Regions from separate parts of the Allobosea sp. 685 genome, predicted to be linked through region 1. Evidence: riboswitches for the same ligand, from Rfam matches in the RefSeq annotation. Region 1 holds a riboswitch; each other region holds the start of a gene.

Region 1 (4,328 bases):
CTCGAGCAGCTCCCCGACATCGGGATAGAGCGTCTCGCGATCGCCGAAGACCTCGAGCTTGATCCAGTTGGTCCCAAGCGCCTCGCGAGCGAGCTCCGCCGTCAGGATGGCGTCGCGCGCCGTCTCGCAGCCGGCGGTGTTGGGCAGGAAGCGGTAGCCGGACAAGAGCTGCGCCGTATCGGAGCCATGGCCCGCCAGCGAGATCCGGCGCAGCGACAGGGTCACGATCTCCGCGCCGCTGGCGGCGACCGCTTCCACCATGATGCGCTGGTTCGGATAGCCGGCCGTCCCGATCAGCAGGCGGGAGGCAAGCGGGGTTCCGGCGATCGTGAAACTCTGTTCCGCGACACTCATCTCAACCTCCTTGAAAGGCGCGAATGATTTCGACGCGGTCACCAGACGCCAGACGCGTGACCTGCCATTGCGACTGCTTCACAACCATCCCGTTCAGCGCGATGGCGAAGCCCTGGGGGCCCGGCAGATCGAGCTCGGCCGTACGCTCCCGCCATAGCGCCAGCAGATCCTCGGCCGCGCTGTCGTGATCGCGTCCATTGACGATGAGCTTCATGCCACTGCCTCCTGTGCTGCAAAGCGCTCCGGCCCAAAGGATGAGGCCGGCCCTGTAATCCGCCCCTCGGTGGCGAGTTGCGTGATCGCCACAGCGGTGACGGGGGCCAGCAGATAGCCGTTGCGATGATGTCCGGTGGCGAGGAGCAGGCCTGGAATCCGGGTCTCGCCGAGAATCGGCGCGTCATCGGCAGTGGTGGGACGGAAGCCCGACCAGATCGCCGCGATCGGCAGGTCCTCGATGCCGGGCAGGACGCGCCGCGCGCCTTCGAGCAGCGCATAGACGCCGCCGGCGGTCACGGCATCGTCGAAGCCGCACTCCTCCATGGTCGCGCCGACGATCAGCGTGCCGTCACTCTTGGGCGCGAGATGGACCTGGTCGGTCCAGACCATGCGCGAGAGAACCGGCCGGTGCGACGGGCATGTCAGCGCCAGCGACTGCCCCTTGAGCGGCCGCAATGGCAGGGAGAGCCCCCCAATCTCGGTCCAGGCTCCACCGGCCGCGACGACGATTCCGGCCTTCACCGCCCCCCGCGGCGTCGTGACGCCCACGGCGCGCCCGGCTTGCAGCCAGGGCGTTGCCGCCAGGCCTTCGAGCAGGATGCCGCCGCGTTCGATGAAGGCCTGCCGCAGGGCCGCTATCACCCTGGCCGGGTCGACCTGATGATCATCGGGACAATGGATGCCGGCCACGACGGAAGGCCGCAGGCCGGGCTCAAAGCCTCGGCACGCAGCCCCATCCAGCCACTGCGTCGCGAGCCCGGCCTGCCGCTGCATCTCGTGGCGGAAGCGCAGCCGCGCCACCTCGTCGCGCGTCGTGGCGACGAGGAGCACGCCATCCCTGCGATAGTCGATATCGAACCCGCCATCGGCCGATAATTCGGCAGCAAAGCCGGGCCAGAGGCGCTGGCTCTCCAGGGCGAGCGCGACATGCTCCTCGCCGCCGGGCTCGAACTCGGCGGCCGCCGCCAGCATCCCGGTGGCGGCGAGGCTCGCCCCTTGGCCGACCGTGCCACGCTCGAAGAGGGCGACCCGCAGGCCGGCGCGCAGAAGCCGCCAGCCGGTCATCAGGCCGATCACCCCGCCGCCGATGATGGCGACATCCGTCAAAGCCGGCGGTGCCGGAGCATCGGGCGGGCCGGCCTGTTGGCGGCGCAAACTCGTGTCGGGCGGGCCTCTCATCGCAAACTCCTCGCCGCGACGGGGGGCGAGGATATCTGCGGCCTTGCGGGCCGCCGGCTTTAAGCCGGGAAATCCATCCCTCCGCCGGTATGAACCGGATCAGGTTCGAAGGATTTCCGCGCGCTTGTCCGGGTTGCCCCGGTCTGCCAGCGGTGTCTCAGCCCCTTGCCGGGGATCTCCCTGGAATGACGAGACTGTGAAAGCTCGGCGGCCGATGGTCAAGTGGGCCCGAGCGCAGCCAAGCTCCCTGCCCCTCAGCGCATGAAATGCAGCTCTCGGAAGGCCGTGACGTCCTTCGCAATCGCGTCTGCCGGCCGCAAGCCGTTCGAGCCCTTACTCGACGCCAGCAAGATCGCGATAGAGGCTCCCGATCGCGGCCGCATCGTCAAGTCCTCCTCCTTCAACAGCCCCGGCGAGACCGCGCGGCTGGTGCGCGACGACGCGGGCCACTTCGAGTCGGTCTGACTCAGCGGAGCGCATGTCGTCTCGGAAGGCTCACTGAAGGCAGAGATGGCCGGCCGGCACGGAGAACGAGGATGATGCTTAAGCGCAAATTTCGCCCGAAAAGGGAGCGATTATTAGGGAGTGGACATCTATCTGGAGGTGGCTCGCATTTTTATACGACGGTAACGCAACTGTCGAAACTCGTCAGATAGGCCGTGCGATCTAAGATCGCATGTAAAACGAGGAGCAATGGTGTCTACAAATTCGATCGATACTCATTCGACCGCAATTGGCTATAGACAGTCGATGTCGTGTCGAAATCGCGCCTTTCTACTGGCGATCGTCGCGTTCACCATATCGATGTGTTTTCCTAAATCGTCGATCGCGCAGACAAAAGATACAATTGAGAATTTTATTTGTAGTGACAATCAACCGAAACCTGACGAAATTGAACGAGTAATAAATCAATCCTCGACAGACTACAGAGTTTTGAGGAAATATGGTGAGAATGAATACAAAATACCATGGCAATATACGAGAGACGTTATATCTCGCGTCAATTGCCCTCCCGATTCAACAGGATTTTTGTTGATTTATTGGATGCCAAATCTGGACCCATCACATCCAGGAATTTACATCGACTGGCCGAGAATCGATAAATTTCGTCGCCGAGAGCCAGGCCGGCCAGAAGGAGGTTCGGACGAGTATCTGGTCCGTGTCAACGTCGGCGACATCTCGATAACGCGAGAGCAGCTCATTCAAAACATAAAAAGAGACGAAAAAAGATTCAATACTTCTGCAATTTTCGATACAGCAACTGGATTGCATCGCTTTCCAGAGGAGAGCAATCAAAAAGAAGAAAACGATTCAGAGCAATGGTTTTTGATCGAAGAAAACAAAATGATATACATGTATTGCAATAAACCAACGGTCAAACCAAAATATACGATATCGTCACATCTTATTTATGGATGCGATCTTAAAATTGATCTACCTGAAAAGAAACTCTCATTCACGATCAATTTTTTACGCGAAAGAATCACCAATACGATGCCAATTTATCACGCAACGCTAGAGCTTCTCGCCCGGTGGGCGGTTAAGGAAACAAAATAAAATAGGCGCCCACAACACCGATACTAGAATAGAGCAGAATCATGAGCACTTCTATTCGAGACGGAACGGAAGCCTCCGCCTCCTCACCGCATGAAGTGCAACTCGCGGAAGCGCCCACGGAACGCCGTCACATCCCTGGCCACGGCCTCGGCTGGCCGCGAACCGTTCAGCCCCTCGGCGATATAGCCGGCGAGTTCCGGCATGTCGGCGGGCGTCATGCCGAAGCGCACGATCTCGGGCGTGCCGAGCCTGAGCCCGTTCACGTCGCCTGCGACCTCCGGCAGGGGCAAGCCGATGCCGCAGCTCAGGATGTTGATGGCGCGCAAAGTCTTGGCCGCCGCCTGGCCGCCGCCATAGCCGTGAGCCTCGATGGCGAATTGATGCGAGGTCGTCAGGCCGCGATCGCGCGCGAAAACCGGCACCTGCCGCTCGACCAGCGCCTCGCCCAGCGCCTTCGCCGTCTCAGCCATCATCTGCGCGTAAGCACGGCCATGCGCCTTCCAGTCGAGCAGGGTGATCGCCAGCGAGGCCGATTTCGCCGCATCGAAATTCGCGGTCAGGCCGGGATAGGCAATCGCGTCGAGGCGTTTGGCGATCTCGGCGTCGTTGGTGACGATCAGGCCAGAGGGCGGCCCGCCCAGGCTCTTATAGGTGCTCATCGTCATCAGATGAGCACCCTCCTCCAGCGGCTGCTGCCAGCCATGGCCGGCGATCATGCCCGACATATGCGCGGCGTCGAACAGCACGATCGCGCCGATTTCGTCGGCAATGGCGCGGATCTCGCGGATCGGATGGGCGAAGAGGTTGAGGCTGCCGCCGATCGAGATCAGCTTGGGCTTCAACCGCAAGGCATCCTCGCGCAGGCGCGCAAGGTCGACGGTGTAGTTCACCGGATCGACCGGAGCGGGATGGGTAACGATGCCGTAGAGGCCGGCCGCGCCCGCGCCATGATGGGTGACATGGCCGCCGATCGCGCCCGGCGGCGCGATGATGCAATCGCCGGGCTTGGCCGCGACCATGAA
Region 2 (4,328 bases), 3.1 Mb from region 1:
GCGCGGCCCGAGCCCCTGCCCGGCCAGCCACCGGCCGCCCGTCCGACGCCTGCCCCTGTCGCGCCGGCAGCTCCGACCGCGCCGCGTCCGGCCCCTGTTCCGCCGGCCGCAGCGCCCTCCGCACCAGGCTTGCCCGCAGCCCCAACCGCACCGCGCCCTGCGCCGCCGCCAGGGCAGTTCCGCGCTCCTCCCGCCGCAGCCCCGGGCCAGGCGCCGGTGACCCAGCCGACACCCGTACCTCCACCTGCGGCGGCTCCGGCGGCCCCCACCCCAGGCGGACGCGGCCCGGGCGCTCCTCCGCCATCCTCCCCCCAGCCGCAGCCCGGACAGACCGTGGCGCCTCCACCCGCGGCCGCTCCAGCGGCACCGGCTCCAGGCGGGCGCGGTCCGGGAACTCCCCTGCCGCCACCTGCCGCCCAGCCTGCGCCGGCGCAGCCCCAGCCCGGACAGACGTTGCCCGGACAGACTCCTGCGCCTCCGCCAGCTGCAGCCCCGGCGGCTCCCGCACCAGGCGGGCGCGGCCCGGGAGCTTCCCCGCCGCCTTCCGCCCAGCCGCAGCCCGGACAGACCCAGCCCGGACAGACTCTTGCACCTCCGCCAGCAGGCCAGCCGCCCACTGGCGGTCCCGGCCAACCGCCCGCGCCTGACCGGCAAGGCCGGCGTGGCGGCATCGGGCTTGGCGGCGCCGCCGCGATCGGCCTTGGCGCCGGTGTGATCGGCGGCATCATGGCGACGCAAGGAGCGGAGCGCTTCGACGATGTCCGCAGCCGACGCGAGGAACGGCGCGACGGCGACGTCACGATCATCCGCGAACCCGGCCGCACGATCATTCGCGACGACGACCGCGTGATCATCCGCCGCGACGAGACGCAGGCCTTCCGCGATCTCGGTTTTCAGGGTCGAACCGAGCGCCTGGGCGACGAGAACCGCAACGTCTTCGAGCGGCCCGACGGCACGCGCATCGTCACCATCACCGACCAGGATGGCCGCCTGATCCGCCGCACGCGGCTCGACCGCAACGGTGAGGAGTACGTGATCATCGACAACACCCGCCGCGATCGGCCCAATGACCGCTTCTCGGACGAGATCGTCGTGCTGCCGCCGCCACCGCTGCCGATGCCGCGCGAGCGCTATATCGTCGATGCCGAGCGAGCCGATGAGCGTTTGATCTACGAGACGATCATGGCCCCGCCTATCGCCGCGATCCCGCGCCGCTACACGCTCGACGAGGTGCGCTATTCGCCCGATCTGCGGGCGCGGATGCGCAGCGTCGACATCGATACGGTGACCTTCGAAACAGGCTCCTGGGCCATCGCGCCGGACCAGGCGCAGCGGCTCGCCACCATCGCCCAGTCGATCCGGCAGGGGCTGCAGGGCTCGCCCAACGAGGTCTTCCTGGTCGAGGGGCATACCGACGCCGTCGGCTCCGACATCGACAACCTGTCCTTGTCGGACCGCCGCGCTCAATCGGTCGCGGAAATCCTGACCCGCGACTTCGGCGTGCCCGCCGAGAACCTGACGACCCAGGGCTATGGCGAGCAATATCTCAAGGTCGCGACGCAGGAGCCCTCGCGCGAGAACCGGCGCGTGACGCTGCGACGGATCACGCCGCTGCTGGCCGGGCGCTGAAGACTATGCCGGCGCGGCGGCTCGCTGCCGCACCGGTTCGCTTTCGCCGCATCGCTTTCATGAAGCGGCAAGGTCTCTGGTCTAGATCACGTTGCATCCGGACGACTTCGTCCGCATGCAACGTGATCTATTCCTAGAGTTGAGAGCATTGCTCTTGCGAAAAACCGGTACCCACTTTTTCGCGCAAGGCTCTAGCCCTAGCTGAGAGGAGACCGGTCATGAGCGATTCATCGATTGCCATCGCGCAAAGCCTCGCCGCGAGCCAGGCGGCCGCCACGCGCCAGACGATCCAGACCGAAATCGTCAAGCAACAGGCCGATGCCGAACAGGCCGTGGCCGACCTGCTGCAACAGGGCGCGGCGCAGGCGAAGGCCGCCCTCCCGGCCGGACAGGGCCAAACCGTCGACATCACCGCCTGAACCGGCGCCATGCCCGCCCTGCGGGGTGCTCCCGGTGTTTTGCCGGTTGCGCACCGGCGCTATCACGCCTAACTTCCCAGCCGTTCCGAGGGGTGCTCGCAAGAGCTGAGATGGCCGTCCAGGCCGAACCCATCGAACCTGATCCGGGTCATACCGGCGGAGGGACTGGAACGCGGCGCGAGACGACCCGCATCCGCATCACAGCGCTAGACCGCTTCGACGCCGGATCTCCTGAACCTTGGACCAAGGAGGAGATCCCCCATGAATGCCCACACCAAGCCCGCCAAGAACAGCATCAAGACCGCGCCCAAGTTTGGTGCACCGACCGGCGTCACCACCGGCCCGATCATCGGTTCGCGCAAGATCTATGTGCCGACGCCGGAGGACGCGTCGATCCGGGTGCCGTTCCGCGAAGTCGTGCTGACGACCGACGCAGAGCCACCGGTGCGCATCTACGACCCGTCGGGGCCCTTCACCGAGACCGATGCCAGGATCGACCTGAACCAGGGCCTGCCGCAGCCACGCCGCGCCTGGCTTGACGCGCGCGATTTCGACGCCATTGCCGGCCGCGAGGTCACCGCCGCCGACAATGGCAACATCTCGCCCGAGAACCTGGTGCCGGCCTGCCCGGCTGAGCGATCGGTGCTGACGGCCAAGCCCGGCCAGATGGCGACGCAGTTCGAGTTCGCCCGCGCCGGGATCATCACTCCCGAGATGATCTATGTCGCGCATCGCGAAAACCTTGGCCGCGCCGCCATGCTCGAAGGCGCCCGTGAGCGCCATGCCGATGGCGAGAGCTTTGGCGCCAGCGTGCCGGAATTCGTCACGGCGGAATTCGTGCGCAGCGAGATCGCGCGCGGCCGCGCCATTATTCCCGCCAACATCAACCACCCGGAACTCGAGCCGATGGCGATCGGCCGCAACTTCCTGGTCAAGATCAACGCCAATATCGGCAATTCCGCCGTCACCTCCGGCGCCGCCGAAGAGGTCGAGAAGCTGGTCTGGGCGATCCGCTGGGGCGCCGACACGGTCATGGACCTGTCGACCGGGCGCAACATCCACAACATCCGCTCCTGGATCCTGCGCAACTCGCCTGTCCCGATCGGCACCGTACCGATCTACCAGGCGCTGGAGAAGGTCGGCGGCGACCCGGTCAAGCTCGACTGGGAGGTGTTCAAGGACACGCTGATCGAGCAAGCCGAGCAGGGCGTCGACTACTTCACCATCCATGCCGGCGTCAGGCTGCCCTATGTGCCGCTGACAGCGTCCAGGGTGACCGGCATCGTCTCGCGCGGCGGTTCGATCATGGCACGCTGGTGCCTGGCGCATCATAAGGAAAGCTTCCTCTACGAGCGTTTCGACGAGATCTGCGAGATCATGCGCCGCTATGACGTCTCGTTCTCACTCGGCGACGGCTTGCGTCCGGGCTCGATCGCTGACGCCAATGACCGTGCCCAGTTCGCCGAGCTTGAGACGCTGGGCGAGCTCACCAAGGTCGCCTGGGACAAGGGCTGCCAGGTGATGATCGAGGGCCCCGGCCATGTGCCGATGCACAAGATCAAGGAGAATATGGACAAGCAATTGCGCGAATGCGGCGAGGCGCCCTTCTACACGCTTGGACCGCTGACCACCGACATCGCGCCGGGCTACGACCACATCACCTCAGGGATCGGGGCTGCGATGATCGGCTGGTTCGGCTGCGCCATGCTCTGCTATGTCACGCCCAAGGAGCATCTCGGCCTGCCCAACCGCGACGACGTCAAGACCGGCGTCATCACCTACCGGATCGCGGCCCATGCCGCCGATCTCGCCAAGGGTCATCCGGCGGCCAAGCTCCGCGACGATGCGGTCAGCCGCGCACGCTTCGACTTCCGCTGGGAAGACCAGTTCAACCTGGCACTCGACCCCGACACCGCCCGCGCCTATCACGACGAAACCTTGCCGAAGGACGTGCACAAGGTTGCGCACTTCTGTTCGATGTGCGGGCCAAAGTTCTGCTCGATGAAAATCACGCAGGATCTGCGCGCCGAGGTCCTCGCCATGGGCGAGAACGAGCGCATCGCACTTGACCAGGCGGCGGCGCAGATCGAAACGGAAAGGCATGCGGGCATGGCCGCGAAATCCCAGGAATTTCTCTCGAAGGGCGGCAATCTCTACCTGCCGGCAGCGGAATGAGCATGACCACGGACGTCACCCATCTTGATGCCGCCCGCGTCGCCGCCGTGCTGGCGCGCGTGACGGCGCAGCGGCCGCGCGTGCAATGCCTGACCAATACGGTGG
Region 3 (4,328 bases), 1.2 Mb from region 1:
ACGGGCGCGCGATCCCGGATCGCCTTCAGCGCATCATTGCCGCCATAGGCGACGATGGCGTCGGCCTCAGCCAGCCAGACGCGGTCGCCCGCCTCATCGCCGCCCTTCCACCAGACCACGGCGAGGCATTCGCCCAGGCGCGGATCGATCTCGGCCAGGATGCGGGCGAACCAGCCCGCCAGCAGCGGCTCGGCGGTGGCGACCTTGCCGATGCTCCCGGCCTTGACCAGCAGGCCCGATATCAGGCTCCAGAGCGGCAGGCCTGGAACATTGCCGGCCCAGACATGCAGCAAGAGGTCCGGCCCGAACGCCTTGGCGAAACCGCCCTTCGGCCTGGGCTGGAAATCGTCGAGGATCTGCGGATCGGCGAAATCCTCAGTCAGGAAGCGCTTGAGCTGCGGCTGCCGGAAGATCTTCAGATAGCCGGTCAGGCCGAGCCGGATCATCTCGGGATCATAGCCCGTCACGATTGGCAGCAGTCTTTCGGCCTTTTGTCGCCAGGGATCGTTTCGGTCGAGCAATCGCGCGATCGCCTGGTCGATGATCGCTGTGATCTCGGCGATGCGCAGGGTCTTGAGATAGGCGCGGGCATTGTTGCGCACGCGCGCAGCCAGGGCTGTGGCTTGCGCTTCGCTGAGCATGGGCACGCGGATCTCCGCCGCCTCGCCCCAAGCGCTGAAGTGAAGCGTCTTCCACTCCACCTCGCCGGCTGGCAAGCTAGGCAGATGCCCCGCGAACTCGGTCATCACCTCAGCCACGAGCCGCTTTCAGGAATTCCTCGACCGCCACGGAGCAGCCCTTGGAATCGGCGCCATCGACGCGGCCCAACAAACGGAAGCCGCCCGGGACGACGATGCCGGCATCCTCGGTCAGGATCGCCGAGACCGAGTTGAAATGGGCGAGATCGTGATGGACCAGCACGCCGGTCGCGCCTGCGGGCACATCCTGACCCGTCAGCGGGTTCACCACTCGGCTGCGGATCCAGTGCGGGCCCGACTTTACCGGCGGGCAGGTCTCATTGCCCCAATCGTAAAATTGGGTACTGAGCTCGGTCATGCCGTACATGTTGATGCAGCGCTCCCGGGGCACGCCGAGCGCAGCCGACAGAGCGTCGTAGAACTCGTCCGCCGCCAATTCGCGCGACTGCCCCTTGAAACCGCCGGTGTCGAGGATGCGGCTGCCCGGCGGCAGCGCAAAGCGCCGGCCCTGCCGCTGCAATTCGTCGAGCAGATGCACGAAGCTGTAGCTGGCGCCCAACAAGGCGTAAGGCTCATCGCCAGCCTCGGCTCGCGCCAGCGCCGCGAGCAGGCGCGTCGTGGCGAGGCCCGCCCCGTCGATGAAGCCTTCGCTGTCGGGCGCCCCGAACTCCCGCCGCGCCAAGGCAAGGTAATGCGCGAGCGAGGAATTCGGCATCGCCTGCTCGTCGGGGAACAGAATGCCCATGCCGATCCGGTCCGGCCCCTGCATCCTGTTCTGCCCCTGCATGAAGCGCTGCCGGAAATTCAGGATCATCGAACGGTCATAGACGGCCAGCGTCGGGTGATAGCTGCGTCCCCGCTGCCCGCCACGGGTCGTACCGCTCGTCATGAAGACGTGCTCGATCCCCTCCGTGGGGCGGCAGCTCAGCGTCAGATCCTTGAAAGCGTCGATCGGAACGGCGGGAATGTCGCGCCAGCTCCGGACGGAAAGCGGCGTCCGGCCTCTCGCCGCGGCGAAGCGGCGATAGGGCTGATTGTTTTCGAACTGGTAGGCGAAGATGCGCAGCGCCAGCCGGTCGAAATCCTCGTCCGCCGCGTCTTCCCTGTCGAAGAACTCCAGCAGGGTCGCAATGATCTGCGCTTCCGTCACGTCCATGCACACCTTCCCAGACATCAAGGCGCAATCCGGCAGGTTTCCGGTCTGCGACCCGCTGTCCGGCCAATGGCGCGAGCATGGAAAAGGGGCGGCTTGCCACCCTATGTCCCGCATCCCTACGCCGGTATGAGCCGGATCAGGTTCGGAGGGTCACCGCGTTGCTCGAAACGGGTTCGAGCCGGCGGAATCTCAGCCTCCTAGCGAGGCCCCCCTGGGAACGGGCGCACCATGACGGCGGCAGCGCGGCCATGTCAAGAATGCGACATGCCGATGGCTCGCTATCGCGGCTGACTTCAGCTCTCTTGGCTTTGAGCACGCGGCTGCGGCAAGCTGGTAATGATCGCTCCCGCCACGACGAGCAATCCAGGCAAAACGATGCTCTCGCTCAGCATCTCCTTGAAGACGACATAGCCGATGAGCGTCAGGAACGGCACGCGCAGCGTGTCGGCGGCACAGAGTTGCAGTGCAGAGCCATAACGCGACGCATTCGCCAGCGCCGTCTGCGTGACGAAACCGGCAAGCATGAGCACGCAAACCGCCGCGGAAACCCCGAGCACGTCCTCAAGATCGAAGTCGCGCGGCTGAGCCGCTCCCCCCATGTCGAGGCCGATCAAGAGCGCGCACAGATAAACCGGAAGCTGCACGGCATGCATGACGAACACGATCAGGACAACGCTCTTGCTCTCGGCCAGTCGGGCCAGCATCAAATTCGTGATCGTCAGCAGGGCGACCGCCGCGACCGGGATCAGCAGGCGCGCATCATGCGAGACGCCCTGCGAGAACAGCAGATAGGCGCTGCCAACGGCGATGAGCGACAATCCCAGGCAGGCGACGGGCCCGGGGATCAAACCCGCCACGACGAGGCCCAGCAGCGCCGCAAAGAGTGGCCCCGAGAACTCGATCGTCGCGATGAAGCCCAGGGGAAGATTGGCCAGGCTCCAGATCAACGCCAAGGACCCGATCAGATGAATCAGGCTGCGCTGGACATGATAGCCGAACTGCATCCCCGACAATTGGCGCAGGGCTGCCTTGCTCCTGAAGACGAAAAATCCGGCAAGGATGAGCGAGCCGGCGGAGCGGATCGCCGCGATCTCGACGATGCGGAAGGAGTGCGACAGATAGCGAATGGCTATCGCCACCGCGATATAGGCCAGGAAATAGGCCAGCATCCAAACCGAGAATACGATGAAACGGCGCTTCAACCAGTCCATGGAATACCCAGAAGCATTCGCTCCAGAATGGCCATCCTCACCGGCAAGGATAATTTGACCTGTCGAAAATAGCCCGCATTCGGCAGCGCGTCGCATGACACGTCGAGCTCGGAGAAACGCGGCAGGGGGTTCAGGATCAGGATGTCCGATTTCGCATCGAGGATCTTCTTGGCGGTCAGCGTGAAGGGTTCCGTCTCGATTTCCTTGTCGATAGCCTCGCTGCCCAGAGACGCATGCGCGAAGCGGCTCATGTCCTGCATCTGAATGATCAGGACGTCATGGTCCAGGGTCTCCCTGACGTCATGAACGAAGGAGACCTTGCAGCCCAGGCTCGCCAGCAACGCGATGGCTTCGCGCATGGGCGGATTGATCGGCACGCCCGGCAGGGAGCAAAGCGTGAAGCGCCGGGGCGGCGAGAGGCGCAGCATTTTCACGAAGGACAGGGCAAAGCGCGCACGCGTATCGCTCGACAGGGCAATCGACAGGTCTTTGACGTCCCCGCGCAGTTTGCGGATAGCGAAGAGATCGATCAAAGCCTGGGTCGGGTGCTCGTCGGCGCCGTTGCCGGCATTGATGACCGGCAGATAGCTCAACCGCCCGGTCTGATATGGCAGGCTCTCGGTATGCGAGCGCACCACGATCAGGTCGCTATAAGCCTCCACGGTGCGGATATGATCGTCGAGCGTTTCGCCTGTCGCGCTGCCCATCCGGCTGCGGTCGGTATCGTAGACGTCGAGCGATTGATGACCCAGGCGCAAGGCCGCGGCCTGAAAGCCCAGCCGCGTCCGTGTGCTGCGCTGGTCGAACAGGGTCGCGATCACCTTTGGCCGCCGCCTTATGAGATGAAGCCGGGCCGGCTGGTCGCCAGGCGCATCCTCTTCATTCTCTTCCGCCAGGAAGCGCTCGGCGCGCGCGAAGATATCGTCGAGATCGTCGCGCGACACGGAATCGGCGCCAAGCAGGTCCTTGCCGCTTGGATAGTTCGGCCTCTGCATGGCGCCTCGCTCCCGTTCCGGCTCTCTTACCGCGGGGACGCGCTCAAGCAACTTCCGGCCGCTTCCTCACGGCAACCGCAGCGGGCGCCGTGAGGTTCCCGACAAGGCTCATCCTGTCGGAGGCCACGCGATCCTTGATGATCGCGAGCAAAGCCTCGTCGGACATCGGTTTCGCGAGGATGTATCCTTGTATCCCATGCAAGCTGAAACCGCGCATCACGGCAAGCTGCGCTGCCGTTTCGATGCCTTCGACGATGATCGACAGCCC

What was found. Region 1 has a riboswitch for thiamine pyrophosphate ahead of thiO (glycine oxidase ThiO). Riboswitches for the same ligand answer to the same signal wherever they lie in the genome.
Region 2: linked by a shared signal. The riboswitch ahead of thiC (phosphomethylpyrimidine synthase ThiC) and the one ahead of thiO (glycine oxidase ThiO) in region 1 are both predicted to bind thiamine pyrophosphate.
Region 3: linked by a shared signal. The riboswitch ahead of RMR04_RS16325 (LuxE/PaaK family acyltransferase) and the one ahead of thiO (glycine oxidase ThiO) in region 1 are both predicted to bind thiamine pyrophosphate.

What each region holds. Positions count from the first base shown of each region.
Region 1 covers NZ_CP134779.1:1,958,033-1,962,360, reverse strand. Annotated here, with positions in the region: gene RMR04_RS10615 (thiazole synthase) at 1-354, opposite strand, end outside; gene thiS (sulfur carrier protein ThiS) at 356-568, opposite strand; gene thiO (glycine oxidase ThiO) at 565-1,749, opposite strand; TPP riboswitch at 1,809-1,940, opposite strand; gene RMR04_RS10600 (hypothetical protein) at 2,035-2,214, shown strand; gene RMR04_RS10595 (hypothetical protein) at 2,794-3,306, shown strand; gene glyA (serine hydroxymethyltransferase) at 3,390-4,328, opposite strand, start outside.
Region 2 covers NZ_CP134779.1:5,426,736-5,431,063, forward strand. Annotated here, with positions in the region: gene RMR04_RS26600 (hypothetical protein) at 587-715, shown strand; gene RMR04_RS26605 (OmpA family protein) at 727-1,629, shown strand; gene RMR04_RS26610 (hypothetical protein) at 1,848-2,048, shown strand; TPP riboswitch at 2,127-2,231, shown strand; gene thiC (phosphomethylpyrimidine synthase ThiC) at 2,310-4,223, shown strand; gene RMR04_RS26620 (hydroxyethylthiazole kinase) at 4,226-4,328, shown strand, end outside.
Region 3 covers NZ_CP134779.1:3,186,698-3,191,025, forward strand. Annotated here, with positions in the region: gene RMR04_RS16320 (acyl-CoA reductase) at 1-746, opposite strand, end outside; gene RMR04_RS16325 (LuxE/PaaK family acyltransferase) at 751-1,854, opposite strand; TPP riboswitch at 1,951-2,077, opposite strand; gene RMR04_RS16330 (DMT family transporter) at 2,148-3,065, opposite strand; gene RMR04_RS16335 (aspartate/ornithine carbamoyltransferase family protein) at 3,053-4,060, opposite strand; gene RMR04_RS16340 (putative bifunctional diguanylate cyclase/phosphodiesterase) at 4,104-4,328, opposite strand, start outside.